DNA from 2 places in the Paenibacillus sp. YAE3 genome. Region 1 is predicted to be linked to the other one. Evidence: riboswitches for the same ligand, from Rfam matches in the RefSeq annotation. Region 1 holds a riboswitch; the other holds the start of a gene.

Region 1 (14,990 bases):
TGGATTGGGGGCTGTGCCACGGCGACATGCACGGCAACAATAACGCCTTTCTAGAAGGAGAGCAATTCACCCATTATGATTTCGAGTGGGCTGCAAAGGGGTGGAGGGCGTATGATCTTGCGCAGGTGAAGGCAAGGAAACGCCAGTCGCCGGAAAAGCAAGATGCCTTATGGAATTCGCTGATGAGAGGATACCGATCGGTCAGGCATTTCTCAGCCGAAGACGAACGAGCCATCGAGTTGTTTATCATGGCAAGGCGGTTTTGGGTGATGGGATTGGATGTCGCCTTTATCCATCAGGATACGGGGGCCCTTGATTATGGCGAAGGATGGCTTAACGGCTTTCTTGAGGAATTCCGTCACGCGGATCATCGGTAAAATATCCGGCAACGATTAACGGATGCTTACATATGCTTAAAAGAATGATTCAATCAAACCGTTAAGGAGCGAGCTAAGTTATGCAAGCGGGATTTTGGATTAGGCTCGGAGCGATGTTGTTGGATGCCCTCATCGTCGGATTGCCTTTGGTCATCCTTTCTTTGCTGATTACCGGCGGAAGACCCAATGAAGAATATGTAACCAATATATTGTCCTTTTTGTATTCGTTGCTGGTGCCTGTTTTTTGGGGCGGATATACGGTGGGTAAGCGGATTTGCGGCATCAAAATTAGAAAAGTGCAGGACTATTCTCCGCCCGGGATCGGAACCATGCTGCTGCGCCATGTCGTTGGAGGCATCATCTACGGCCTGACGTTTGGGATCGGCACGATCATTAGCGCGTTCATGGTTGCGCTGCGGGAAGATAAGCGATCGATTCACGATTTTATTGCCGGGACGGAAGTCGTGCATGATGAGTTTTCGTAGACGGATCATTTTGATTGGCCGTGCAATGTACCGATCAAGAATCCATAGCGGGCAAATATGCGGCCGACGACATGATGACAACGCTGGACGTTTCCTTGAAAAACATCGATCTTTATTTTACACCAATCCGGATTATGTGGTGGAAAAGGGCTTATAATCGGCCCTTCTCCAATTTCTCAATTAAGGTGGGAAGGTCCATTCCAAGATTCTTGCGTTCCTCCTGATCTCGAACATAAATAGGGGGTATTTTGAACATTGGATAAGGTTTCCCAAAAGTCGCTACGCATCCACAATGAGGACAAGAAGAAGGTGGAGATGTTATCTTCACCTGTATTTGTAAGTCATGCTCGCTTTCCAATATACCGTAAATTTTTAAACGAGATAGATTGAGTATGTCCATTGCGATACCTTCTGTCTTACAAAAAAATGGGCTGCATGTCCATGACTTAGCCTTGCAAGGCTTTTATGACGATCTCTTTAATAGGCGTTTGAAATCCAATTAGCTTTTGTAAATCATCGGTCGTTCTTGCCATTTTCCCCTCTGCAATTGTGTTATAGATAAAAGCCGTGGTTTCAGCAAAAGATTCCGGCATACCTGCTCGAACGAGTATGTTCTTCTCTTCTTCGAAGGAAACCGATTGATGGACAACACGTTTCCCAGAAACTTCGGAAAGAATTTCAGCCAAATCATCAAAGCTCCAAGGATAATTGGAAACAAGGTTGTATTCCTTGTTCTCATGTCCATCCTCTGTCAGAACTGTGGCGGCAGCAAGAGCCAGATCACTACGGCTAACCGAATTCACTTTTCCCTTATTGGCATTCGTAATGATCGCCCCGTTTTCTACGTTTGCTTTTAGTGATGGATTGACAAAAAACTCTGTATAACCGCCGTTACGCAAGAAGGTGTATGGAATATTCGTCGTGCGAATCGCATACTCCGTAGCCATATGAACGAGAGCGAATGGATTGTCCTCGGCAAAAGCAAAGCCGGTATAGGCAATTTGCTTAATACCTGCATCTCGGGCGGCTTTTACGACATTGGCATGTTGGACGACACGTAATGGATCATCAGTCTCTGAACTTGAGATAAACAGTAGTTTGGTTCCGTCAACAAATGCATTGTGAAGAGATTCTGGGTTATTATAATCTCCCTGACGGACTTCAATGCCAAACTCCACAAGCGCAGAGGCTTTTTCGAGATTGCGTGCGACTGCAACAATTTGATTTGTCGGAACCTTTTTGAGCAAATGTTGAATAACGAGACCTCCAAGTTGACCTGTTGCTCCTGTAACAATAATCTTCATGGGCTGATTTTCCTTTCGTTATTTATCTATAATCAAGTTATAATCAAAATTGTTATAATGACTTTGATTATAACGAGATCAAAAAAAATGGCTCAGTAAAACACCATTCTATTTGCCCAATTCTGTAACTATTTGTCTCAATGAAACCTGAGCTAACCTCTGTTCCATTGCTGATTGAGCCGCTCTCATTTCTGACCGTAGAACAGCTACGATATTTTTTCCTATCGGACAATTTGGATCTGGTTCTGCATGTATATTGAACAACTCACCATTGTCAATAACTTCCACTGCATTGTATACGTCCAGCAACGTGATCTCTTCCAAGTTCTTCAGCAAAAATGCTCCTCCCACTCCTGGGCGTACATCAAGCAGTCCTGCTTTTTTGAGTTTGGCAAGAATATTGCGAATGATAACTGGATTGGTCTTTACGCTCGCTGCAATGAAATCCCCAGTACAAAGCGAGGGGCTTAAATGTATCAAACAGAGAACATGAACTGCAACCGAGAAACGACTGCTTAATTTTTTCATTTGTTTCACCCTCTTGTTATAACCATTATAGTTATACCGGATTCAAAATTCAATAACTTGTAGATCAGTCCACCACAAGTTCCGATTTTATCATACAACTACAAAAAAGTGGCTCCTGATTTTTTTCTGAAAAAAGATGCCCAAAGCGTTCCTGCCCCGAAGATTCGGTACTCCGAAGGGCTTGTCATCGTGTATAATTTTGGTAACAGATTCCGGAAAAGGCGGGGAACCCGAGCGTGATGAACGAGGAATACAAGCACAGGATCGATTCGGTGATCCGATATATCGAAGAAAACGGCAGCCAAAAATTGACGCTGGAAGATCTGGCCCGTGCCGCGAATTTTTCAAAATACCATTTCTCCCGCATTTTTACGGCCATGACGGGCGTAACGCCGGTGGCGTTTTTGAATCGGAAGAGGCTGGAGAAGTCGGTGCGTCTGCTGAGGGAAACGAATATGACGGTGTTGGCGATCGCGGGCGAATGCGGGTTCGAGTCGCTGTCGGCATATCACGCGCTGTTCAAAAAGCACTACGGAACAACGCCCAACGAGGTGCGGAAGGCACGAACCCAATACAGCAATATTTCGCAATGGGCAAGCAATATGCAGGAGGAGACCGCGTCCGGAACGGCCTACAATGAAAACCGTAAGAGATCATTGCTAGGAAGGACGTGGGATCGGATGATCGCCATAAAAGAATTAACCCCCCTTAACGTCGCATATGTCCGCCATGTGGGAAGTTATCTCGACACGGGCGCCGCATGGGACAAACTTGGCCGTTGGGCCTTCGAACGGGGAATCACGCCGCCAAGCCAGCAGTTTATCGGCATTTCGCTGGATGATGCCGGGCTGGTGGACGAATACTCCTGCCGGTATGACGCTTGCGTCACGTTGCCCGAAGATTGGACGCCGGATTCCGCGGACCCGCAGGTGCAGTTTAAGTCGCTGTCCGGGGGCACGTATGCGGTGTACCCTTTTTATGACACCGTCGATAAATTCGTGTTGGCGTATCAAAACGTCTTCGGCCTTTGGCTGCCGAACAGCGGCTATGAACCCGACGACCGGCCATGCCTGGAATTTTGCCAGAACGATCCTGCGCGGGATGCGGAGGGAAAATGCAGGGTGGACTTGTACGTGCCGATCAAAAAATAAAATTTAAAGACATTGCAAGGCAGAACGCCTGCAGCTTGGAGGAATGAAAATGAATTTCGAGGCGGCATTCGGCCGGTTTCCCGTGATCGCGTCAGACAGGCTCGTGTTAGGCAAAATCGGAGAGGAGCATTTGGAGGAACTGTTTGAAATCTATCACAATGACAACGTGTTTACATACTGCGGCATCATTCCGAAGCATAACAAAAATACGGTCAAGTCCATGATCGGACATTTCGAACGGGATTTCCTCAAAAAAAGCCGGATCAAATGGGGCATTTTTGCGGTGGAGGAACCCGGCAAGCTGCTCGGCATCATCGAAGCGTTCGATTGGAACCAGAAGGTCAATTCGCTCTCCGTGGGTTATTTTCTGGCGGAACGGCATTATGGAAAAGGCATTGCGACGGAAGCGCTGCAAATACTCACCCGTTTTTTGTTCGAGGAGGCCCTCGTTAACCGGATTCAGGCCGAAGTGATGCCGCCGAACGAAGCTTCCAAAAGGGTGCTTGCCAAAAACGGCTTCCGGAAAGAAGGGTTGCTGAGACAAGCAACGTTATGGTCCGGAAAAGGGGTCGTCGATCTTGAAATTTACGGCAAATTGAAGGAAGACGCCGCGAAAGAACCCGGATGGGCAAAAATATGACGTATCAACGCCGATTTTGTGCTATACTAGAGATAACTTCAAGCCGTGTGTGACTGGCGTAACGTGGGGAACCACGAGGGAGCACATGGATCATAACAGCCGTACGCCTGGGCGAAAGTATTTGGAGGGGATTCCTTTCCGAATGCTTTTTTTTGTTTGAAACCAAAATCGGAGGCGACAGAAATGAGCATGCTGCTAAAAACGAAACCGCTGGCGAGCGAGGTGTCGGAATCGATCATCGAAGAGGTGAACCGCTTCAAGGCAAAAGGGATTCACCCCCGGCTGTCTGTCATTTTGGTAGAAGGCGATCCGGCATCGGCATATTACGCGAAAGCCAAAGAGAAAAAAGCCCAACAGCTGGGCATCGCGTTCGACCTGATTTCGTTTACGCCGGAGGTGAGCGAGCAGCGCCTGCTGGACGAAATCGAAAAATTGAACCAAGATCCGGCCGTGCACGGCATCATGCTGGAGCTGCCGCTCCCCAAACATATCCGCCTGCAAACCTGCTGCGACGCCATTGCACCGGAAAAAGACGTCGACGGCATTTCATCGGCGAACAAGCTGGCCTGCATGACGGGGGCAACCGGCATTTATCCGGCGACGCCGCAGGCATGCATTCGGATCGTGAAACATTTCGGGTTTTCGCTGCAAGGGAAAAACGTGGTGCTGGTCGGGCACGGGGAAACCGTCGGAAGACCTTTGATGCAGATGCTGCTCCGCGAAAACGCGACCGTCACCGTTTGCCATTATTACACGCAAAATCTCGCCAAACATATCGCGGGCGCGGATATTTTGATGACCGCCACCGGCTGCGCCGGGCTGATTACGGCCGATATGCTGCATCCCGAGCTGGTCGTGATCGATGCCGGCATTTCCGAAACGCCGAGCGGCATCGTGGGAGACGCGGTTCCCGAAGCAGTGGAAGCGGCCAAAGCGGTAACGCCTGTACCGGGCGGGGTGGGGACGTTAACGACCGTTCTGTTGTTCGAAAATTTGTTGCATGCCATCCGGCTGCAGCAGCCATCGAAAGAGGTGTAGCGCATGAACGGACAGAATCACGTATTTGATCAGCCGATCCGCGAATTTTTGCATTCGGCCGCTTCCAGTGCGCCGACGCCGGGCGGGGGAAGCGTTGCGGCATTGGCTGCGGCCCTGGGGGCGTCCATGGGCTCCATGGTGGCGAACATTACGAGCGGACCGAAGTTTGAGCAGGTGCGGGAACAAATGGCGGAAATCGTGAAGCTGATGCAGGACGCAATGACCGAAGCCGAAACCTTTTTGAAAAAGGACATCGAATCCTTTAACGGTTACATGGCCGCGCTTGGGCTCCCCAAAGCATCGGAGGAGGAAAAGCGGCAGCGCTCCATCGCTTTGCAGCAAGCGGCGGTGCAGGCGGCTTCCGTGCCCCTGCATCTCATGAAACGTTGCCTGGAAGTCATGGCCGCCTTGGCATCGGTCACCGAACAAGTCAATAAAAACGTCATTTCCGATCTCGGCATCGCCTTGTTCATGCTCGACGCGGCGGTTCAATCGGCTTGGATCACCGTCGAGATTAATCTTGGCAGCATCAAGGATGCCGGCGTGCGAGCCACGTTCCAGGACACGGGGGCGGAGCTTTCGGCGCGGTCGGCGGAGCTGAAAAATCAAGTGTTGGAGCGGATCCGGGAGAGGCTGGCGTAACCGATCGATCGCAGGCTTGCGGGAGCAGGTCGTTGCTCGAATCCATCCGGAAGCCAAGCTGCCGCGGCCCACTAGCTTGAAGCGGCGTGCCGGCCCTGGTAACGAGGCTTGAACGTGCATTGCCGGGAGGCTGTACTGGGAAGCTGCTAGCGCACCGGCATAGCGAAAACGGACCGAAACAAGGAATTTTCGAAATTTCGTGCTTGAGGATGGCAAAAAAACGGGATATTCCACATACGTTTAGTTAAGACGTCTCATGGCGCACGGAATTCAATCGACAGGTGGTTCGTCAATGGGCACAACTTTTTTTCTGGTACGGCATGCCATAAAAGAAAAAGCCGTCGGGGACGTTCCGCTCACCCCTAAGGGCGTGCTGCAAGCTCAAGCGACGGCCGGCCGTTTTTGCCATTTGCCAATCTCAGCCGTCTATTCCAGCCCGCTTCGAAGGGCGCAAGAGACCGCAGGATGCATTGCCCAAGCGACAGCATCGGCCGTCCGCGTGGACAGTCGTTTGAGGGAGCGCGCGAATTGGGGGGATTTGCCCGGACAAAGTTTTGAAGCGTTTGTCGCCATGTGGGAGCGGTGTACGCGTGATCCGGAATATTTGCCGCCCGTCGGGGATTCGGCGAAGCAAGCGGGGGAGCGGTTAAACTCCTTATTATCGGAACTGGCCGCGGAGCACGCCGCTGAAAGTCAAATTGTATTGGTCACGCATGGAGGGCTGATCACCGACTTTTTGGTGCATGCCTTTTCCGAAGAAGCTTTGGAGGTTTGGCATCCGAATTTCGCTGCCGTCCAAAGCGAGTTGATTCCCGAATGCTCCATTACGACGCTTATATATGAATGCGGGACTTATGCCATCGCGGACTTTGCATCCGTCGATCATTTGAAATCAGTCCGCTAACTTAAAATCGGCGATATTTAACAACCGGCAATCCGCCGGTGTTTTTGTTTTTGAACAGGAAAAATAGCGGTCGGACCCGGAAGTTACTATGAATCGGTCTTGAATGAAAATATGTACGTAAATCGCAAGGTTGGTTGGGCATTAAAAATTCTTACAGATTGGCAAAAGCGTTCAACGGGCAAATCGCCTGCTAAAAGAGATTTAATATACGGACATCAAAGGGGACGAACCGAACCGCCGGGAAGTCCCTTTTTTCTTACTCGGCAGGGGGCTAACGGTGGCCTGAGTTTATGGTTCATGTCAGTAAAAGAGGCGTTTCCAAGCTTAGACCAGCATGAGGCCAACAGGTCAAGGAGTTGAGCGCTGCCGAAGACAAGGGGTCGCTGACCGAAGCGCAGATGCAAGGAAATCCGGAATAGCGATGATGGCGCTGGAAATGGACTTAGCGGTTTTATAGAAAAAACCGTCCCGACATGAACCGATGAGTAGCGGCCGGGGCAAGGGCACTTTTGTTCAAAGTGTCCGTCTTTCGGGCCACGGTTCACGAGGCGGGACGGTTTTCTTCATTTCGCTGTCAACGGCGGCCGTCGGCGTTGACCTGAGGCACGCTGTTTTTCAGCAGGATGCTGCGGTACAAATATTCGAAAATGAATTCAAACGCTTCCAGATGTTTTTTCGCTTCAAACGCGTTTTGCCCCCAGGCGTAGATGCCGTGGTTGCGCAGCAGAATGCCAGGCACGTTCGGGTTCAGCACGTCTTCGACGCGTTCGGCGATCGACGGAATATGGGCGAAGTTGGGCAGCACCGGGATGGAAATGGCCGCGTTTTCCTCCCAAATGTTAAAAGCCTTGATCAATTCGATGCCTTGGGCCGGCACTGCGCCTTGATCGCCGAACCATTCGCTGATCAGGTTGTTGAAAACCGTGTGGACGTGAAACACGGCGCCGCAACCGGTCAGGCGGTAAATTTCGCAGTGGATCTGGGTTTCCGCGCTGGGCTTCAGTCTGGTCGTTTCGGCGGCCCGGCCGCTTTTGTCCACGAACAGGAAGTCCTCCGGCGTGCTTACGGATTTGTCTTTGCCGCTGGCGGTGATTGCAAAATAAAACTGCTCCGGATCGAATTCGCCGACGCGGACGGACAGATTGCCGCTGGTTCCCGGAAACCAGTTTTTGGCCGCGAACTGCTGCTTGATTTGCCGGAGCTCGTCCAGCGCTTGCTGTTTATGCTCCAGGCTGATGTTCGCAAACGTCATAAATTACCGCACCCCCTGTTGTCGTTTCTGCTTCATATCGTTCATGATATCGAAAAAGTCTTGGAATGGTACGTGCTTGACGCCGAGCTCGGCGCACTTGTCGGTCAGGATGGAGCGGGAGTACACCAAATCGGCGATTTTGGCTCCTTCGAAATCCGTCAGGCTGTCCCCGATCAGAATCCGTTCGTACCGGTCCTCCGGAAAACGGCGCATGACCGTCGTCTTGCACATGCCGCAGCCGTTCCGGCACGGCTCCTGGCATGGATGCGGCCACAATATTTCGATATGGTCCCCGCTGAAGTCCGCACTGTTGCAGAAAATATGGCCGCTTGGGATGTCGAACGGCGCCAGCAGCGGGTCGATGAAAAAATCCATGCCGCCGCTGGTGACGTAAAAATCGATGCCTTCCTGCTTCACGTAGCCGAGAAACTCGCGAAATCCTTCGCGGATGCCTGCGCGGCTCACGACGAAATCGACGATTTCTTCCTTTTTGCCGGAAGGGAGGAGGGCAAACATGGCACCGACGCCTTCGCGCAGTGAAATTTCTTGGTTGACGGTCCGCTGCATGATCGCCTCATAGCCTTCGGGCTTGAACTCTTTCATGATGGCGACGATGTTGTCCGAAAGGGTAATCGTCCCGTCGAAATCGCAAAAAATGACGGTTTTTTTGCCTGATTTCATCGTTCTCCCCCCCCAAGCTTCAAGGGCTGCCTTCAGCTCGGGATGGCCGTCTTCCGCGTAATCGGCCAGGCGAACGGAACGCTGCGCGGCTTCGATCGCCTGCACGAAAGCGCGTCCGCCGGCTTCGGTCCCCATCGGATGCCCGTGAATGCCGCCGCCGGCATTGACCACGACGTCCTGGCCGAAGTCGCGCAAAATGAGCGGGACGAGTCCCGGATGGATGCCCGCGGAAGGCACCGGCATGCTCGCTTTGACCGGCAGCCCGTCCGTCAGCAGTTCGTCGCGGATCGCCATGTTTTCTTCGCGCGGCATCGTCACCGACCCGTAAGGCGAAGGGAACAGGACCAGGTCCGCGCCGGCCAGGCGCATCAATTGCCCGAGCAGCACCGAGGCGGAAATGCCGTAGTGGGGAGAAGGATAAAAAGCGCCGGCCAAGGCCGGATGCGCGGCAATCGGCACGGTAATTTCCGGATCGGAACTCAGCTCATGCAGGACGTCGTATCCATACGACAGCACGTTGAAAAGGAGAGCGTTGGCGCCGGCGTTGATCGCTTTAAGCGCCTGGGATTTGAGGTTTGAGGTATGGCCCGTCAAATTGGCGGCGTACAGCAGTTTTTTGCCCGTCGCGCGGCTGGCTTCCTCTGCGGCTTTCAGGCAGACCTCGACACGTTTTTCGATCGGCGTCAGTTCGTTTTCAAACAGGATTTCGTCGTCCTTGATCAGGTCGACGCCGCCGAGGGCCTGCTTGACGAATTGGTCCCGGAGCTCGTTCATGTCGAGCCCAATGACGGATTTGAAAATGCTCATGAGCAGCGGGCGGTCGTGAACGCCCAGCAAATCGCGAATGCCCCCAATGCCGAACTTCGGACCGGGGAAGGCCGAGAGATATTCGTCCGAAAACCCGAGACGGTTCAGCTTGATCCGCCCGTCCATCGAGATTTTGCCGAAAACGGTGACGAGCAGCGCCGGAATGTCCTTGCTGAAGTTGACGTCCGGATAGGCGATCGTTACGTCGGCGTAACGTTCACCCGGTTTTGCGCCTTCCGGTTCATGGACTTTGACGTTCAGCACCTGGCCGAGATGTTTTTGCATCGACTCGCGTTTGGCTTGCGGAAGCTCCGTCCAGCTGCCGACGGTCATGCCGACGGCGATGGACTCTGCTTTTTTGCGAAAATCCGCTTTGTCGTCGTACAAGCGGTATGTGGCCGTGCAATAACTCATGAAATTCCCTCCTTCAATGCAGCTCCCATTTCCCTTGAACGTTCCGCGCAGCGGGCGACCGCAGCGATGACCGTCTCGAAGAAGTCGCCTTTATCGAGGACTTCCAGCGCGGCTTGCGTCGAGCCGTTCGGCGAGGTGACCTTTGCTCTCAATGCGGCCGGTTCTTCGCCGGTCACCTGCACCATGCGGGCGGCGCCAAGCACGGTCTGCACTGTCAGTTCGCGGCATTGCTGAGGCGTAAGCCCTCCGCGGATGCCGGCGGCCATCATCGCTTCCATCATGTAATAGATGTAGGCCGGTCCGCTGCCTGAAATCCCGGTCAGAATTTCGAGTTTTTCTTCTTCGACGATCGTGACGGTGCCGACCGCGCCGAACAGCGTCATGACGGTTTGGCGCTGCTTGTCGGTGATTTCCTTGGAGTAGGCGATGCCCGTCGACCCGAGGCCGATGGAGCTGGACGTATTCGGCATCGTGCGGGCCACCGGCTGTTTGCGGCCTAGCAAATCCTGCATGGTGCGGATCGTAAGACCCGCGATGACCGATACGATCAGCGTGTCGTCGGAGAGCAGCGGCCCCAATTGTTTAAGCGCCTCCGCCGCGTCCTTCGGTTTCATCGCAAGGACGATAACCGGCGCATTTTGCAATATCCGGGGCAGCGCCTCCGCATCGTTGCTGACATTCACGCCGTATTTCTGCTGAAGCTCATCCAGGCGGCGGGTATTGCTGCGGTTAAGCATCGTAATGTCGGCAGCCTGCACCACCGATTTGTGGATCAGCCCCCGGACGATGGCTTCGGCCATCGATCCGGCGCCGTAAAAGGTAATAGGTTCCGCGATCATCGCTTGCTGTTGACTCATGTTATATCATCCTCCCTGCGGTGTATCGAATGGGCAGCCGGACCAAAGCCGCGGGATTAGCCGCGAATTTGGCCGCTGCCGTGAATGACGTATTTCGTTGAAGTCAGCGCAGGAAGTCCCATCGGACCGCGGGCATGCAGCTTTTGCGTGCTGATGCCGATTTCCGCGCCGAAGCCGAATTCGAAGCCGTCCGTAAAGCGGGTGGACGCATTGTGGTAAACCGCCGCCGCGTCAACCTCCTGCAAAAACCGGCGGGCATGTTCTTCGTTTTCCGTCACGATGCATTCGGAATGCTTGGTGCCGTAACGGGAAATGTGGTCCATCGCCTCATCGAGCGTATCCACCGTTTTGATGTTCAAAATATAGTCGTTATATTCGGTGGCAAAATCCTGTTCCGTTGCGGGCACGGCCCACGGCACCAGCTTCAGCGTTCGTTCGCAGCCGCGGATTTCCACGCCCGCTTGCCGCAGCGCCTCCGCGAGAGGGGCCAGCCGATCGGCAGCAAAGCGGCTGTTGACCAGCAGCGTCTCCATTGAATTGCAGACGGAAGGGCGCTGGACTTTGGCATTGATGGCGATGGCTTCGGCCATGGCGCCGTCGGCCGTTTCATCGATATAAGTATGGCAGATGCCTGCCCCGGTCTCAATGACCGGAACGGTGGCGTTTTCCACGACATTGCGGATCAGCGCCTGCCCGCCGCGCGGAATGATGACGTCAAGCAGCCCATTCAGCTTCAGCATCTCGTCGACCGAGGAACGGTCCGCGCTTTCGATCAATTGGATGGCATCCGCGGGCAGCGCCGAAGCGTCCAGAGCTTCGTGAAGCACCTCCACGATTTTGCGGTTGGACGACAAAGCCGACGAACCTCCGCGAAGAACGACCGTATTGCCCGCTTTCAGGCACAGGCCGGCGGCGTCGACGGTCACGTTCGGACGCGCTTCGTATATGATGCCGATCACTCCGAGAGGGACGCGGAGCTTGGAAATGTTCAGCCCGTTCGGGCGTTCGAAATCGTCCAGCACGTCGCCGATGGGATCGGGAAGCGATATGATTTGCTCCAGGCCTTCGGCAATCGCTTCGATCCGCTGCGGATTGAGCGCCAACCGGTCGAGCAGGGAAGCGGAGATTCCCTGGGCTTGGCCGCGTTCCAGGTCTTCCCGGTTGGCGGCGATGATGTCTTCCTGGCGCCGGCGAAGGGCGTCGGCCATCATCTGAAGGGCCTCGTTTTTCTGCTGCGTGGTCATCCGGTTTAATGCCGCTGCGGCGGCACGCGCTTTTCCGGCCTTTAATTTGACTTCACTCATGAAACATCCTCCTTATTTAAAGTAATGGAATACGCAAAACGGGCTATGACACTTGTCGGCCGCGATTCATGGTACCAAACGGATAAGGCTATTTTAAAGTGATCCATTCGTCCCTGTGGATCACTTCGAGACGATGGACCATATCCAGCGTTTGAATGACTTCGGCGCTGCTCATCCCTTGGATGCGGCGCAGCTGTTCGTCGTCGTAATTGACGATGCCCCGTCCAAGCACGGTGCCTTCGAGGCTGAGCACTTCCACGACGTCCCCCGCCTGAAAATGCCCTTCGACGACCTTGATGCCCACCGGCAGCAGGCTGTGGCCGCCGCTCACGAGCGCCTGTTCGGCCCCGGGATCGACCCGGAGGGTGCCGAGCGGTGTCGACATGAACCCGAGCCATTGTTTTTTCACCGGCAGCGAGTGGAGGGTCGTATCGAAATACGTTCCTTTGCCGCTTCCCGCCACCGCCTGCCGCAAATCCCCGCGGGAATCCACCTTGCCGACGAAGACGGGAACGCCGCCGCGCATGGCGATTTTGGCCGCATCCACTTTGGAGCGCATTCCGCCCGTTCCGACGGAAGAACCGGCTCCTCCGGCGATGGCGTAGATCTCTTCGGTAATTTCCTCGATATGATCGAACCGGACCGCATTCGGATGTTTGCGCGGATCGCCGGTATACAGGCCGTCCATATCGGTGAGGATGAGAAGGTTTTGGGCTTTGACCAAATTGGCTACGAGAGCCGATAACGTGTCGTTGTCGCCGAACTTCAGCTCATCCACCGAAACGGTGTCGTTTTCGTTGATGATCGGGATCGATCCTTGCTTCAGTAGTTCCTCGATCGTCATGCCGGCATTGTTCATCCGCTTCCGGTTGCCGAAGTCGGTACGCGTGAGCAGGATTTGCGCCGTCGTGATGCCATGGGCGGCAAATGCCTCCTGGTAGGCCTGCATCAGCAGCGCCTGACCGACCGCGGCGGCGGCTTGCTTTTCGTGCAGGAGTTTGGGGCGGAATTGATAACCGATGGCCCGAAACCCGGCGGCCACTGCCCCGGAAGTCACCAGCAGCACTTCGGCGCCTTCCTTTTTCAAAGCTGCAATTTCGTTCGCAAAAAACGCGACGGCATCCCGGTTGAGTCCGCCTTCGGCGGACGTCAGCGAGCTGCTTCCTATTTTGACGACGACGCGCGTCGACATCATTCATCACTTCCATTTCATTAATTTCGCATCAGGCGCCGGAAACATACCAATGTAAAGTCGCGAAGTCGATGGAGAATGCAAAAAAGACTTTCGTCCTTGATTGCAAAGGACGAAAGTCTGAACTTCCGCGGTACCACCTTTATTGATGACATAAATCATCCGGCTTTAAGCCCTGTAACAGAAGGCACTGTCCCGCAGGGGATGCGGGCCGTTCAGGGGTAGGTTTCGGAGGGCACCCGGGTAAATTCTTTCAGCCGCTGGAATTTACTCTCTGTTTGCGCGGATGGTTCCTCTTACTGGTCCCGTCGTCACGTTTCATTGGTATGGAAAACCCGTTATTTCCACTTAGAATACCACGGAAATGGCAGGTTTGCAAAATAAAGATTTATGCGAACAGGCCCAGCCCGCCGATGCGCCGGGCGGCTTCCCGCAGCCTGTCCTCGGATGTGAGCAGTCCGACGCGCACGTAGCCCTCGCCGTGATCGCCGAAGCCGATGCCGGGCGCGACGGCAACCTTGGCTCGTTCGAGCAGAAGATCGGCAAACGAAGCCGACGTATGCCCTTGGGGCACCGGCAGCCAACTGAAGAAGGAGCCGCTTGGTTTCTCTGCTTCCCAGCCGATTTCGGCGAGCCCTGCGAAGAAAGCATCCCTGCGGGATTCGTAACGCTGCACCAGATCGCGGACGCATTCCTGGGAAGCCGTCAAGGCTTCGGCAGCCGCAACCTGAATGCCGCCGAAAAGGCTGACGTAGATATGGTCCTGAAGTTGGTTGATCATCGAGACGACTTCGCGGTTGCCGAGGGCAAAGCCGACGCGCCAGCCGGCCATATTGTACGTTTTGGAAAGGGTGTAAAACTCGATGCCGACCTCTTTGGCGCCGGGCGCCTGAAGGAAACTGACCGGCCGCCGGCCGTCGAAGCCGATGGCGCCGTACGCGAAGTCGCTGGCGACGACGATGCCGTTTTCCGCGGCGAATTTGACCGTATCCTCGTAAAACGACAACGGCGCCGTGGCGGAAGTCGGATTGTTCGGATAATTCAAGAACATCAGCTTGGCCCGGCGACGGACGGACTCGGCGATGCCGGCGTAGTCCGGCAGGAAGGCATGGTCTTTTCGGAGCGGCATGAAGGACATTTCGGCCTTCGCAAGGGCGACTCCGGACCAGTAATCCGGATAGCCGGGATCGGGAACCAGGCAGAGGTCCCCCGGATTAAGCAAGATTTGCGGGAGCTGCACGAGGCCGGTTTTGCCTCCGAACAAAATGGCGACTTCCGTTTCGGGATCGAGCGCGACGCCGTAATCCTCGAAATAGCGTTTGGCGATCGCTTCTTTTAAAAAGCCGTATCCCGTAAAGGGGGAGTATTTATGATATACAGGGTTTGCCGCCGCTTCCTGCAGCGCTTGGACGAC
Region 2 (14,990 bases), on a different contig from region 1:
GACCTTGGGAACGCGCTCAGCTATGTGCTCATTTTGCTCGGGCTGCTGTGGGTTGGGAACATCAAGTTCCTGCATGCGTTTCTGGCCCTCATTATTTTGGGAGCGGTCGCCGTCGGCGGGATTTTCTCTTATATTCACTTTCATGACAACATCGAAAAATTCTTGAAAGACATCGGACGGGAACATTGGACGGAACGGATCGACCCTTGGCTGGTTCCGGACAAAGCGACGGCCAAAGCCTCGTACCATACGAAAAACGCCAAACTTGCCATCGCTTCCGGCGGCATGATGGGCGAAGGGTACATGCAGGGGACGTCGGTCCAGTCCGGCCGCGTGCCTTACACGTATTCCGACTCGATTTTCGTGGAAATCGCGGAGGAGTTCGGGTTTGTCGGGTCGTCGGTCGTTCTGCTGCTGTATTTCATATTGATTCACCGCATGATCCTGATTTGCCTCGAATGCCGGGACCGGGCGGGGCCGCTGCTGATCGTCGGGGTCGTGTCGATGATGCTTTACCAGATTTTCGAAAACATTGGCGCCTTTATCGGACTCATGCCGCTGACGGGGATTACGCTGCCGTTTATCAGCTACGGCGGTACGTCGCTGCTCATCAATATGGCCAGCATCGGCATCGTGATGAGCGTGCGCGTACACGGCCACGAGGTGAGCGAGGATATTTTCGCCCCGGCCCCGCAGAAAGCTGCGGCCACCAAACAGGCTTGACACGGACAAGTGGACCGTTTTCCCTGACCTTAACAAGGTAATGGGAGAACGGTCTTTTGTACGATTTCGCTAGATTCATAGATTCCAGGTTTAGACTCTATCATTTCCGGCCATACTGGTCAGTATCATAGCAGGATTTGATAGAGGGGGCATGAACGGCATGTGGAATCATAACGAAAAAGAAGACCGTCTCCGGTCTTTGGTGAAGAATACCGCCATTATTTTTTGTATCTTATTGATGCTCGCCATGACTTGGGAAGCGCAAAAAACCGACGCCGCCGTCGCCGGCGGGCCGATTCCGGGGGAATCGATCCGGCTGCGCATCCTGGCCAATTCCGATCATCCGGACGACCAGCTCGTCAAACGGCAAATCCGGGATGCGGTGGTGGAGCAAATGGATGCCTGGGTACAGGATTTGGAGGATCCGCAAAGTCTGGAGGCGGCTCGCGCAACGATCCGCGAACATTTGCCCGAGCTTCATGACTTGGTAGGCAGAGAGCTGGAAGAGCGGGGAATCGGCTACGGTTACCGCGTGGAACTCGGCGTTGTGCCTTTCCCGACGAAATTGTACGGGGGCACCGTGTATCCTGCGGGAAACTATGAAGCGCTGCGGATTACGCTGGGCGAAGGCAAAGGCCAGAACTGGTGGTGCGTGCTGTTCCCGCCGCTTTGCTTCATCGATGCAGGAAGCGGCGACGCGGCGGCAAAACCCGCTGCGGCGAAAGCGGAATCGTCCAAAGAGCTGTCGGGCAAAACGAAAAAAACGTCCTACAGCCCGGGAGAGCCGGGAAGCCAAACCGCAAAAGCAGCAGATCAAGCGCCGGTCAAAGCATCCGAACCGGAAGTCCGCTTTTTTCTCTGGGACATGCTTGAAGGGATCTTCAGCTGGTTCAAGGCCTTGTTTTAACATTCCGCATCCGGCGTTTTCCGGACGGCGGCCCGGGCGGGAGATACAACCATCGTTTCAGGTGTGATAAGATAAGGAATGGATAAACCATTTTATCGGTCAAACGGCTCAACTTCATAATCACGGCATATGCGCGTTAGGGTGCTGCTCGACGGGTCGCTGATCGGCTGAAAAGCCTGAGGCAAAGCCGTGGTTCGAATTTGGGTCTTTTTAAATATTGGGACGAACACCAGACAGAAAGACAGGGATAAACATGGAACGAACAGATCATGGGACGGTTTCGGGGACATCGGCCACGCCTTATTGGCGTATCGGTCCGGAGCTTCTCTCCGAGCCCGGCCGGCTGAAAGAAGCGCTTAAACCGGCGGCGGCCATTCTTCGGGAAGGAGGCGTGGTCGCTTTTCCGACCGAAACGGTATACGGCCTTGGCGCCGACGCCCGTTCCACAGCGGCGGTTGAAGCGGTATTCAGGGCGAAAGGCAGACCGTCGGATAATCCGCTGATCGTACATATATCGCGGAAGGATCAGCTGGATGGGCTGGTGAAGGAAGTTAGCCCGGCGGCGCAGCGGCTGATGGAAGCCTTTTGGCCGGGACCGCTCACGATCGTGCTGCCGGTACGGCCCGGCGCGCTTTCGGACCGCGTGACCGCGGGACTGGACACGGTCGGGATTCGGATGCCGGATCATCCGGTCGCGCTGGCGCTCATCGAAGAATCCGGCTGTCCCGTGGCGGCGCCGAGCGCGAACCGCTCGGGACGGCCGAGCCCGACGCTGGCCGGCCACGTGCTGGAGGATCTTGCCGGCGCCATCGGCGGCATCGTCGACGGCGGCGCGACCGGCGTCGGCGTCGAGTCGACCGTCGTTCACGTGGCGGAGGACAGCATCGTGACCGTCCTTCGGCCGGGCGGCGTGACGCTGGAGCAGCTGTCGCAGGCGGCGGGAGCGCCTGCGCGTTTGGATCCGGCGCTTCTGCCGGAGTCCGGAAGCGAGCCTGTCCAGGCGCCGAGAGCTCCCGGAATGAAATATACGCATTATGCTCCCAAGGGCTCGCTCCGCATCGTCACGGGACCTTCGGCGTCCGAAGTGTCCGATTGGATTGACCGCCACTTGCGGGAAGCCGCTGCCCGCGGCGAACGGACCGGGGTTCTTGCGTTCGAGGAGCATATCGGCCGCTATCAGGCCGATTGCGTCGAATCGCTGGGGAGTTTGTCCGATTTGAGCGCGGCTGCGCATCGCCTGTATGCCGCCCTGCGCCGCATGGACGAAAAGGGAATCGGCTTTATTTTATCCGAGGCTTGCCCGGAAGACGGTATCGGCGCGGCGATCATGAACCGCCTCCGCAAGGCGGCGGGACAGGACGTCGTCAGGCTTGAGGGGGCCGATCGGTAGCCTGTCCGGAACAACGTACAAGTCATGATTGTCCACCTGTCCGCATATGGTTGTACAAGAACCTAACGGACATGGAGGAATGGGAATGTTGGAGACACCCGCCGGTTTGGGTCAGCTGATCGCGATCCTGATGATGGCCGCGGCACTTGGAATGGACGCATTTTCCCTGGGGATCGGAATCGGCATGAAAGGGATTCGCCTGCTGCACGTGCTGAAGATCAGCGTGCTGATCGGCTTGTTTCATATCCTGATGCCCCTGATCGGCATGTATACCGGACAATACATGAGCTCCCTGCTTGGACAGGTGGCCGACTACGTTGCCGGGGGACTGCTCATCCTGCTCGGCGTTCACATGGTATTCGGCTCTTTCAAAAGCGGAGAGACCCGGATGATCGACCACCGGTCGCTGCCGGGCATGTTGTTGTTCGCCTTAAGCGTCAGCGTGGATTCCTTTTCCGTCGGGCTGTCGCTCGGGATGTTCCAGAGCAATTTGATCGTCACCGTGCTTGCCTTCGGCATCAGCGGCGGGGCGATGTCGGTCATGGGACTCCTGCTGGGCCGGAGGGCAAGCCGCAACCTGGGGGATTTCGGGGAGGCGCTGGGAGGCGTGATCCTGCTGGCATTTGGCCTCGCCTTTATCTTTTGATACAATAATCGCCAAAGAACAATCCGGGAGGTGCGATAGACGTGAAGCATATCTTGTTTGTGTGTACAGGGAACACGTGCCGCAGCCCGATGGCGGAAGCCCTTCTCCGCAAAATGGCCAAGGATCGCGGCATCGACGTGGAAGCCCGTTCCGCCGGCGTCGCGGCCATGGACGGCATGTCGATGTCGCGGCATGCGGAGGCGGTTTTGCGCGACCATGAGATCGACGACCGCCTGACTTCGAAATCGTTGAAGCCGGAAGCGGTCGATTGGTCCGACTTGATCCTTACGCTGACCCAAAGCCATAAGCAGCAGGTCATCCGCAACTTTCCGCATGCGGCGGACAAAGTGTTCACGCTGAAGGAATACGTGGAAGACGACGAAGGCGTGCTGAACGACCTGAAAGAGCTGGACGGCCTTTACGCGACCTGGGAGGTCAAACGCTCGCTCGGACAGGAGCTGACCGATGCGGAGCGGGAACGCTTGATCGAAATCCAGCAGCGCGTGCCGAGCTTCGATATTTCCGACCCGTTCGGGGGATCCCGGGAGGATTATGATTTGGCCGCGGCCGAAATCCGGGCCGCGATCGAACGTTTGCTGGATAAGCTGGAAGCTTATCGCGCATCGTAAGCAAAGCATGGGGATCGGTTTCGGTTTTGATCCGGGGCGCGTCAACGAACCTCTTCAAGGGAGACAGCGGCCCAGGCTGCACGTTACCTCGGTGCGCCTCCGGCAGGCGGAGCAAGGACCGAAATTGCTTGCTTTTCGCCGTCTAATGATTTATGATGGTTGTGAAAAACCTTGGATCCGGTGTAACTGGCGACAACTGTGGATGAAACCACGATGGAGCACCGGATGATACGGCCGGTCGCCTGGGCAAAAGAGCAATTCTGCGGTTATCCGCGGACTGCTCTTTTTTGTATTCATAGGGAGGATTTTGCAGGCATCCCCATGAAGGTATTTTCATCTTGTGGCTTTGAAATAGGGTATAATGTACAAGAAGTCACAAAAGCACGACATTCAGGGAGGTTTTTCGAAACATGAAGATTGCTGTGGGAACAGATCACGCGGGAGTGCGTTTGAAAGAAGACATCATCGCCGTTATTCAGGAAATGGGCCACGAGGTCGTGGACGTGGGGTGCAGCTGCGCTGACTCCGTGGATTATCCGGACTATGCCCTGCCTGTATGCGAGCAGGTTGCCTCGGGTGAGGCTGATCGCGGCATTCTGATTTGCGGTACGGGGATCGGCATGAGCATCGCGGCCAACAAGGTTCCGGGAATTCGCTGCGCGCTGGTGCATGACGTATTTTCCGCCAAAGCGACCCGGGAGCACAACGATTCGAACGTGCTGGCGATGGGCGAGCGGGTCATCGGCCCCGGCCTGGCGCAGGAAATCGCGAAAATCTGGCTCGATACGCCGTTCAGCAGCGGAGAGCGCCATACGCAGCGCGTCGGCAAAATCAAAGCGATCGAGGACCGTTATCTGCAGCGTTAGGGAGGTATTCGCATGGAATTTTCCGAACAAGGCATTCCGGCGGAAGTTTCGCTAAAAGAGCAAGTGTCGGCTATTTTGCGCGAACTGGCGGAAGCGGCCGGGCTTGGCCCCGGCAAGGTCGTCGTGGTCGGAACCAGCACGAGCGAAGTGGCGGGCCGGCGGATCGGCACCTCGGGGGCGCTTGAAGTGGCGCAGGAGCTGCTGGAAGGCATCCGGGAAGTCAGCCTCGAGTTCGGTTTCGAGCTCGCGTTCCAGTGCTGCGAGCATTTGAACCGGGCGCTTGTCGTGGAGCGTTCCCTTCTTGCCGCTTTGCGGCTGACCGAAGTGGCGGCCGTACCGGTGCCGAAGGCCGGAGGTTCCATGGCCAGCGCGGCATACCGCTCCATGAAGGAGCCGTGTTTGGCCGAAACGATCGAAGCGGATGCGGGGATCGACATCGGAGAAACATTGATCGGGATGCATTTGCGGCGCGTGGCCGTGCCTTACCGCACCAAGCTTCGATATGTGGGGGAAGCGCGCGTGAATACCGCCTTCACCCGGCCGAAGCTGATCGGCGGCGAGCGTGCGGTGTACCGCATCTCGCCCGGGCAGGATACAGGCAACGCCTCCGCTTGCGATTAAACGTCGGGGATTGGACAGCGTTCATGCGCAAAAAAATAGGAAAGTTTATTTTAAGGGAGGAACAAGAAGATGGATCAATTGCGTAAAGCAGACCCAGCGGTATTGGATGCGATGAATTTGGAGCTGAAGCGGCAGCGCAGCAACATCGAGCTGATCGCTTCCGAAAATATTGTCAGCGAAGCGGTGATGGAGGCCATGGGCTCCGTCCTCACGAACAAATATGCGGAAGGTTATCCGGGCAAACGTTATTACGGCGGATGCGAGCGCGTAGATATCGTCGAGGATATCGCCCGCGACCGCGCAAAGCAGCTGTTCGGCGCCGAACACGTCAACGTGCAGCCGCATTCCGGCGCACAAGCGAACATGGCGGTATATCTTGCCGCGATTAAACCCGGCGACACGGTGCTCGGCATGAACCTGGCCCACGGCGGACATTTGACGCACGGCAGCCCGGTTAACGCCTCCGGCCTTTTGTATAACTTCGTCGCTTACGGCGTTCGCGAAGACAACTTCCTGATCGATTACGACGAAGTGCGCAAAGCCGCGTTCAAACACCGTCCGCGTTTGATCGTTGCCGGCGCCAGCGCGTATCCGCGCACGATCGATTTCGAAGCGTTCGCTTCGATCGCAAACGACGTGGGCGCGTTGTTCATGGTCGACATGGCGCATATCGCCGGCCTGGTTGCCGCGGGCGTTCACCCGAGTCCGGTGCCTCATGCCCAATTCGTCACGACAACGACGCATAAAACGCTTCGCGGTCCGCGCGGCGGCATGATTCTGTGCAAACAGCCGTGGGCGCAGGCCATCGACAAAGCGGTATTCCCTGGCACCCAGGGCGGTCCTTTGATGCACGTCATCGCGTCCAAAGCGGTGGCGCTTGGCGAAGCGCTTGATCCTTCGTTCAAAACCTATGCCCAAAACGTCGTGAAAAACGCCAAAGTTTTGGCCGAAACGCTGATCGGCGAAGGCCTGAACATCGTATCCGGCGGTACTGACAACCACTTGATGCTGGTGGATACCCGCAGCGTGAACATCACGGGTAAAGACGCCGAGAAGGTGCTGGATTCCATCGGCATTACCGTGAACAAAAACGCGATTCCTTTCGACCCTACCAGCCCGTTCGTCACAAGCGGCATCCGGATCGGCACGCCAGCCGCCACTTCGCGCGGCATGGACGAGGCCGCCATGGAGAAAATCGGCAAAATCATCGCCATGACGCTGAAGCAGCCTCAGGACGAAACCGTCCTGTCCAAAGCGGCTGCCCTGGTGAAGGAATTGACGGACCAATATCCGCTGTATCCGGAACTCAACTATTAATTCGCATCCTACTTGAACCTGAAAGGGCTGGAGGCTTGGCCTCCGGCCCTTTTTTTGTGCATGCCGCATCAATACCCTCCGGCCGGCCAAACGGTTTCCGGATTGCAGCCCTTGTCACAAAAGGTTTAATCTTCCGCGGCTTGGGGCGAAAATAAACATGTGAAACGTGGTGCAATTTCATTTCAGGGAATGATATAATAAACAAGATTTGTGTACCTAGACGTCTTTGCACATGGCAAACCGGCACTGGCAGCACTTAGACTTACGATTACCGGAGGGACAATACAATGGGAAAACTGGTGATTTGCGATCACCCTTTAATTCAACACAAGCTGACTTTTATCCGTGATGTGCGGACAAACACAAAAGATTTCCGTGAACTTGTTGACGAGGTTGCTTCTTTGATGGCTTATGAAATTACGCGCGAGGTTCCGCTTGAAACGGTGAAGGTCCAGACGCCTGTCGCCGAGGTCGACGGCAAGGTGCTTGCCGGACGCATGCTCGGACTCATTCCGATCCTGCGTGCGGGCCTTGGCATGCTTGACGGGGTTTTGAAGCTCATTCCCGCGGCGAAGGTGGGCCATGTCGGCTTGTTCCGCGATCCCGAAACGCTGCAGCCCGTCGAATACTACACCAAGCTGCCTACCGACGTAACGGAGCGCGAGCTGATCGTCATCGACCCGATGCTGGCAACGGGCGGTTCCGCGATCGCGGCGATCGACGTGCTCAAAAAACGCGGCTGCACCCAGATCAAAATGATGAATCTGATCGCTGCACCTGAAGGCGTCAAAGCGGTGCAGGAAGCTCACCCGGACGTAGACATTTACGTGGCGGCCCTCGACGAAAAATTGGACGACCATGGATATATCGTGCCGGGCCTCGGCGATGCCGGCGACCGCCTGTTCGGAACCAAGTAAGCGAAAAGAGGTTAGAGTTCATGTCTAAAATAAAAGTGATGACGATTTTTGGCGTGCGTCCGGAAGCAATCAAGATGGCTCCGCTCATTTTGGAGCTGGAAAAACACCCCGAGCATATCGAATCGGTGGTCTGCGTGACCGCCCAGCATCGCCAGATGCTGGATCAGGTGCTTGACGTGTTCAAAATCAAGCCGGATTACGATCTCGATGTCATGAAGGACCGGCAAACGCTGAACGAAATTACCATCCGCGTGCTGGAGGGGCTCGAGCCCGTGCTTCGCGAAGCGCAGCCGGACATCGTGCTGGTGCATGGCGACACGCTGACGACTTTCCTGGCCAGCTATGCGGCATTCCTGCAAAAAATCCAAGTAGGGCACGTGGAGGCGGGACTCCGGACTTGGAACAAGCTGTCCCCGTATCCGGAAGAGATGAACCGCCAATTGACCGGCATCCTCGCGGATCTTCATTTTTCGCCGACGGATTGGTCCGCGGACAACCTGAAACGGGAGAACAAAAACGAATCAAGCATTTATGTCACAGGCAACACCGTTACCGATGTGTTTCAATATACGGTACAGCCGGATTACACGCACCCGGTGCTGGAATGGGCGGCAGGCAAAAGGCTGATCCTGATGACGGCGCACCGCCGCGAATCGCAAGGGGAACCCCATATGAACATTTTCCGTGCGGTCAAACGCATTGCCGACGAATTCGAGGACGTCGCGATTTGCTATCCGGTGCATCTGAGCCCCGCGGTGAAGGAGCCGGCCCACGCCATCCTCGGCGGCCATCCGCGAATCAAGCTGATCGACCCGCTGGACGTGGTGGACCTGCACAACTTCTATCCTCATACCCATCTGATCCTGACGGACTCGGGCGGGCTTCAGGAAGAAGCACCTTCTTTTGGCGTGCCGGTTCTCGTGCTCCGCGATACGACCGAACGTCCCGAGGGCATTGAGGCAGGAACGCTCGAGCTGGTGGGCACGGACGAGGAAAAAGTGTACGAGCGCACCAAAACGCTGCTGACCGACCAGGCGCTTTACGAATCGATGAGCAAGGCGGCGAATCCTTACGGGGACGGCAAGGCGTCGGAGCGGATCGTTCAAGCGATTTTGCATCATTTTGGCATCCGAAAAGAACGTCCGGAACAATTTCACAGAATGTTCACAAAGGAAAGTTGAACCAACATTCTTGAGGCAAAGAGTACAGCATACAGTTAAACTGTACGGTTTGCACGGTTTTGCGGCGTTTTGCTGTGATGATTTTCATAGTTTCGGACAAAAATGACATGAATCCGCTCAATTGACAAACTCTTGTGACATTCAGTAAAATGAACAGGGATTATGAGGGTGGACTATAGTGAGTAAACCTGAAAAGCCGCGTAAAACCAATAAAAACGTTGCAACCCCAATGAAATATATCGGACTTGCAAGCGCAATCGGAATTGATCTGGCAGCGTGTACTTTAGGGGGCTTTTATTTAGGCTCCTGGCTGGACAAGATCTTGGGAGGGCCCGGACTTTGGATCGCTTTCGGCGTTCTATTCGGACTCCTTATCGGCGGCGTAAGCGTTTTTATAATCACCAAGGCAGTCCTGGGGGAAAGTGATGAATGAAATATGGAAATACCGCAGGGTATTGACCAGAACCACGCTTTATTTTCTTGCCCTATGCTTTTTGGGTGCTGCTTTCTTTCCCGATTACAAGAGCATTGCGCTCGGGATGGTGCTTGGCGCTACCGTCAGCCTGCTGAATAGCTTCTATCTGGGCTATAAGGTGCAGAAGGTGACCGATGCGGTCGCAAACGGAGAAAGCAAAAGAGTGAACATGGGGTTCTTGACCCGCGCAGCGGTAAGCGTGCTGGCCGTCATACTCGCCTATCAGAAGCCGGAAACGTTTAATTTGTACGCGGTCGCAGCTACCCTGATCTTATCGCAGTTCCTTCTCTTATTTATAGGAATTCGATTGTCTCGCAAAGAAGAGTAGATTGCTCAACTGAGAAAGGGGTGAGAAAAATATGCATGAATCACCGATTATTGAATTGGGCGGCATTCCAATTGACCTTTCCATCGTTCTCATGCTCATTGTGACCTGCGTGATCGTGTTTGTCATCGCGAAACTGGCAACTCGAAATTTGTCTGTCGAAAATCCGGGCAAATTGCAAAACTTCATGGAATGGGCAGTTGAATTCGTTCAAAATCTGATTTCAAGCACGATGGACTGGAAAAAAGGGAAGCATTTTCTGTCCCTTGGTCTCACTTTCATCATGTTTATCTTCGTAGCGAACTTGCTGGGCTTGCCGTTTGGTATCGTAACCGACTATCACGGCACAGAACATGCGCACATTTTCGGCAAGGAGATCGTCTCCGTAAAAGAGGCCTTCGAGAAAAATCCGGAACTGGAGGAAGTTGGAGTCGCTTGGTGGAAATCCCCGACGGCCGACGCTTCCGTGACGATGGCGCTCGCGTTGATCGTTTTCCTGTTGTCGCATTTCCTCGGCATCACGAAAAATACGAAGAATTATTTCAAACACTATTTTCAGCCATACTGGTTCTTCTTCCCGATCAACGTCATCGAACAGTTCGCGAAACTGCTCACGCAGGGCATGCGTCTATTCGGTAACATCTTTGCGGGCGAGGTGCTCATTTCGGTATTGCTGAAACTGACTGCGCTTGGCGCGGCGGGCTGGGTGGCTTCGGCGCTCGGACTCGTGGTATGGCAAGGATTCAGTATTTTCGTCGGCGCAATCCAGGCCTTCGTATTTACGATCCTGACAATGGTGTACATCTCGCAAATGATCGAGTCGCATGACGAACATTAGCTTCAAAGTTAAGCTTGGAGTAAGGCTTCACTTAACTCAACATAAATACAAACAAAATACACATCTCTAAGGAGGATTTACAAATGGGAGTTTGGGCATTTTTGGCAGCTGCTATCGCAGTAGGTTTGGGCGCGCTTGGCGCAGGTATCGGTAACGGTTTGATCGTATCTAAAACGGTTGAAGGGATCGCTCGTCAACCAGAAGCAAAATCCACTCTGCAAACGACGATGTTTATCGGTGTTGGTCTGGTCGAAGCACTTCCAATCATCGGTGTCGTACTCGCGTTCTTGTTCTACGCAGGAGCTTAATTTAACACAAGCAGGGTTTGGCGGGGAAGGCCACGGCCATCCGCGCCTTCTTTTTAGCCGTGAGAATTATGGTCTTTCGTAAACGAGAGTGAACGGCAGTGCACGTGCACCGGAAAGGAGTGACTAAGATTGAGTATTAACATCCCGTCTTTTATACTCGCGTTGATCGCATTTGTGATTTTGTACCTGCTTCTCAACAAGTATGCTTTCGGACCGCTCTTTTCCATCATGGAAAAACGCCGTGAGCTGGTGTTGTCGCAGATGAACGAAGCTGCGCAAACCCGCGATCAGGCAGTCGCTTACGTAGAGGAGCAGAAGAAAGCCCTCGAGGCGGCTCGCAAGGAAGCATACGAGATTATCGAACAATCCAAACAAACGAGCAGCAAGCAGGCCGACCAGTTGATGGCGCAGGCGAAGGAAGAAGCGGCGCGCATCAAGGAAGAAGCCGTCCGCGATATCGCCAGCGAAAAGAACAAGGCGGTTCAGGAACTGCGCAACGAAGTGGGCGCCGTTTCCGTGAAGATCGCTTCCAAGCTGCTTGAGAAGGAAGTCAGCAGCGAAGGCGTGCAGGAAGAACTGGTGGACCAATACCTTAAAGAGGTAGGGGGCAGACCATGAGCCGGGAAACGATAGCAGCCAAGCGTTACGCAAAGGCGCTGTTTGAAGTGGCTGCAGGGCAGCAGAAGACGCTGGAAGTGGAGCAGGAGCTGAAAGCCGTCGTGGAAGCCATCGCGCAAGACAACGACGTGCAGCAGTTTATCTCTACACCCAACATTTCCGTGACAGTAAAACTGGATGTGCTGAAAAAAGCCCTTCAAGAAAAAGTATCCCAGCCGGTCATCAATACCGTAGAACTGCTCATTGAGCGGGGCAGAGCTGATATCCTCCCGGATCTTCTGGAAAGCTATATCCGGATCGAAGGTGAAAGCCTCGGAATTGCGGATGCGACAGTGTACTCCACTTATCCGCTGAGTGAGCAGGAAAAAGGGACCGTTGCTGCACAATTTGGAGCTTTGGCCAACAAAAAAATCCGCGTGACGAACGTGATCGATAAAAGCCTGCTCGGCGGCGTAAAAGTCATCATCGGCGACAAGCTGTATGACGGAAGTCTGGCAGGGAAGCTGGAACGGCTTGAAAAGTCTTTTAACAGACTAGCACAGTAGATAGGGGTGAAGACACTTGAGTATCAGACCTGAAGAAATCAGTACGCTGATTAAAAGTCAAATTGAACAATATAAATCAGAGATCGAGGTATCCGAAGTCGGTACCGTTATTCAAGTTAGTGACGGTATTGCCCGCGTTCACGGGATCGACAACGTCATGGCCGGCGAGCTCGTGGAATTCGAGAACGGTGTCGTAGGCCTTGCGCTGAACTTGGAAGAAAGCAACGTAGGTGTCGTTATCCTCGGACCTTACACGGAAATCAAAGAAGGCGACCAAGTGAAACGTACCGGGCGCATCATGCAGGTTCCCGTAGGCGAAGCGCTGCTCGGACGCGTCGTGAACCCGCTTGGTCAACCTCTCGACGGCAAAGGACCTATCGAAGCATCCGAATTCCGTCCTGTAGAAAACAACGCTCCGGGCGTTATCGACCGTAAATCGGTACATGAACCGATGCAAACCGGTATCAAAGCGATCGACGCCATGGTACCGATCGGCCGCGGCCAGCGCGAGCTCATCATTGGCGACCGTCAAACCGGTAAAACGCAAATCGCGATCGACACGATCATCAACCAAAAAGGCAACGGCGTAAAATGTATTTACGTTGCGATCGGCCAAAAGCAATCCACGGTTGCTCACGTCGTAGAAAACCTTCGCCGCCATGGCGCCCTGGAATACACGATCGTCGTTACGGCGTCGGCTTCCGAGCCGTCCCCGCTCTTGTACATCGCTCCTTACGCCGGCTGCGCAATGGGCGAATATTTCATGTACAAAGGCGAGCATGCCCTGATCATCTATGATGACTTGTCCAAACAAGCAGCGGCATACCGCGAACTTTCCTTGCTGCTCAAACGTCCTCCAGGCCGCGAAGCTTATCCTGGTGACGTATTCTACCTGCATTCCCGCTTGCTGGAACGCGCAGCGAAGCTGAGCGACGCGCTCGGCGGCGGTTCCTTGACCGCGCTGCCGTTCATCGAAACGCAAGCTTCCGACGTATCGGCTTACATTCCGACGAACGTCATCTCGATTACGGACGGTCAGATCTTCCTGGAGTCCGAGCTCTTCTATGCCGGCCAACGTCCGGCGATCAACGTGGGTATCTCCGTATCCCGCGTAGGTAGCTCCGCTCAAATCAAAGCGATGAAAAAGGTTGCCGGCGGTATGAAGCTCGACCTTGCCCAATACCGTGAGCTTCAAGCGTTCTCGCAATTTGGTTCCGATTTGGATAAATCCACGCTTGCCCGCCTCAACCGCGGTGCCAGACTGATGGAAATCCTGAAGCAGGGCGTTAACCAGCCGCTCAAAGTCGAGCAGCAGGTAGCGAGCTTGTATACGGCTGTCAGAGGCCATCTGGACGACATTCCGGTGAGCGACATCCGCCGCTTCGAAAAAGAATTCCTGGCGTTCCTGGAAAGCAACCATCCGGAAATTCTGGCGTCCATTCGCGACACCAAAGATCTTGTCGCTGACAACGAAGCAGCCTTGAAGGATGCCATCGCGAAATTCAAGAGAGGCTTTGCTGTGACGGCGTAAGTCATAACATGAACCGGGCCGCAAGGCTCGGATTCATCTTTTTCAATGAATGCGAACATGCTTTGGCACAGGTTCCGAAGGCGCGGGAATACAGCCTCCGGTCCTGGGCCAAAAAACGGATAAATGCTGTTATGATCGGCTTGGCTATAGCTAGCAAAATGCTTACGAAGTAACTTTGGCTTCGCCAAAGCTAAGCAAATGCTTACGAAGTAACTTTGGCTCCGCCAAAGTTTTGAGGTGGTGAAAACATGGCAAGAGGATTGCGTGAAATCAAACGTCAGATCAAGAGTATTCAAGGTACGAAGCAAATCACGAAAGCGATGGAAATGGTCGCCGCCTCCAAGCTGAGAAGAGCCCAGGAGATGGCGCAGCATGCCCGTCCTTACTCCGATAAGCTGAAAGAAGTGGTGTCCAGCATCGCTTCCGGTACGAAAGGCATCAAGCATCCAATGTTCGAAAAACGCCCTGTGAAAAAGACCGGTTATCTGGTAATCACCTCGGATCGCGGTCTTTGCGGCGGGTATAACTCGAACATTTTGAAAGCAGTGATGTCCACGATTAAAGAGAAGCACAAGTCCAAGGACGAATACGTGATTTTCGTTATCGGGCGCAAAGGCCGTGACTACTTCCGCCGCCGCGAAATGCCGGTTGTCGAGGAGGTTACGGATCTGTCCGATACGCCTTCCTTCTCGGATATCAAATCCATCGCTTATGCAGCGGTACGTCAGTTTGAAGAGTCCAAAATCGACGAACTGTTTATCTGCTACAACCGTTTCGTGAACGCACTGACTCAAATCCCTGAAGTAAATCAGCTCCTGCCGATGGAAAACATGGAAACGCAGTCGACCGGCGTAACGGCAAGCTACGAATACGAGCCTTCTCCGGAAGCCGTGCTCGAGGCGCTTCTGCCAAGATATGCCGAAACGCTGATCTTCAGCGCGCTGCTCGACGGTAAGGCGAGTGAGCTCGGATCGAAAATGACGGCGATGGGCGCTGCAACGAAAAACGCAACCAAGCTGATCAACGAATTGACGCTTACGTACAACCGTGCCCGTCAGGCTGCCATTACTCAGGAGATTACCGAGATCGTGGCCGGAGCGAACGCTCAGGCATAAGTAGAACGTTTTTGTACCAAATGACAAACCATGAACGG

Evidence for each region. Region 1 has a riboswitch for ZMP and ZTP ahead of AC27KL_RS04725 (bifunctional 5,10-methylenetetrahydrofolate dehydrogenase/5,10-methenyltetrahydrofolate cyclohydrolase). Riboswitches for the same ligand answer to the same signal wherever they lie in the genome.
Region 2: another riboswitch for ZMP and ZTP. It lies ahead of rpiB (ribose 5-phosphate isomerase B); the one in region 1 lies ahead of AC27KL_RS04725 (bifunctional 5,10-methylenetetrahydrofolate dehydrogenase/5,10-methenyltetrahydrofolate cyclohydrolase).

The regions. Positions count from the first base shown of each region.
Region 1 covers NZ_BAAIYF010000002.1:407,594-422,583, reverse strand. The annotation lists gene AC27KL_RS04755 (phosphotransferase) at 1-377, shown strand, start outside; gene AC27KL_RS04750 (RDD family protein) at 458-862, shown strand; gene AC27KL_RS04745 (SDR family oxidoreductase) at 1,309-2,166, opposite strand; gene AC27KL_RS04740 (Rrf2 family transcriptional regulator) at 2,275-2,694, opposite strand; gene AC27KL_RS04735 (AraC family transcriptional regulator) at 2,934-3,845, shown strand; gene AC27KL_RS04730 (GNAT family N-acetyltransferase) at 3,895-4,485, shown strand; ZMP/ZTP riboswitch at 4,525-4,605, shown strand; gene AC27KL_RS04725 (bifunctional 5,10-methylenetetrahydrofolate dehydrogenase/5,10-methenyltetrahydrofolate cyclohydrolase) at 4,669-5,523, shown strand; gene AC27KL_RS04720 (cyclodeaminase/cyclohydrolase family protein) at 5,527-6,165, shown strand; gene AC27KL_RS04715 (histidine phosphatase family protein) at 6,458-7,069, shown strand; gene AC27KL_RS04710 (methylthioribulose 1-phosphate dehydratase) at 7,644-8,321, opposite strand; gene AC27KL_RS04705 (2-hydroxy-3-keto-5-methylthiopentenyl-1-phosphate phosphatase) at 8,325-9,002, opposite strand; partial or broken gene AC27KL_RS04700 (2,3-diketo-5-methylthiopentyl-1-phosphate enolase) at 9,009-10,223, opposite strand; gene proC (pyrroline-5-carboxylate reductase) at 10,220-11,080, opposite strand; gene AC27KL_RS04690 (glutamate-5-semialdehyde dehydrogenase) at 11,137-12,384, opposite strand; gene proB (glutamate 5-kinase) at 12,473-13,576, opposite strand; gene AC27KL_RS04680 (aminotransferase class I/II-fold pyridoxal phosphate-dependent enzyme) at 13,965-14,990, opposite strand, start outside.
Region 2 covers NZ_BAAIYF010000012.1:151,618-166,607, reverse strand. The annotation lists gene AC27KL_RS21945 (FtsW/RodA/SpoVE family cell cycle protein) at 1-723, shown strand, start outside; gene spoIIR (stage II sporulation protein R) at 884-1,630, shown strand; gene AC27KL_RS21935 (L-threonylcarbamoyladenylate synthase) at 1,884-3,020, shown strand; gene AC27KL_RS21930 (manganese efflux pump MntP) at 3,106-3,666, shown strand; gene AC27KL_RS21925 (low molecular weight protein arginine phosphatase) at 3,708-4,295, shown strand; ZMP/ZTP riboswitch at 4,468-4,550, shown strand; gene rpiB (ribose 5-phosphate isomerase B) at 4,706-5,161, shown strand; gene AC27KL_RS21915 (TIGR01440 family protein) at 5,174-5,782, shown strand; gene glyA (serine hydroxymethyltransferase) at 5,852-7,099, shown strand; gene upp (uracil phosphoribosyltransferase) at 7,387-8,016, shown strand; gene wecB (non-hydrolyzing UDP-N-acetylglucosamine 2-epimerase) at 8,037-9,197, shown strand; gene AC27KL_RS21895 (AtpZ/AtpI family protein) at 9,376-9,630, shown strand; gene AC27KL_RS21890 (ATP synthase subunit I) at 9,623-10,000, shown strand; gene atpB (F0F1 ATP synthase subunit A) at 10,032-10,835, shown strand; gene atpE (F0F1 ATP synthase subunit C) at 10,919-11,143, shown strand; gene atpF (F0F1 ATP synthase subunit B) at 11,273-11,761, shown strand; gene AC27KL_RS21870 (F0F1 ATP synthase subunit delta) at 11,758-12,306, shown strand; gene atpA (F0F1 ATP synthase subunit alpha) at 12,323-13,837, shown strand; gene atpG (ATP synthase F1 subunit gamma) at 14,086-14,952, shown strand.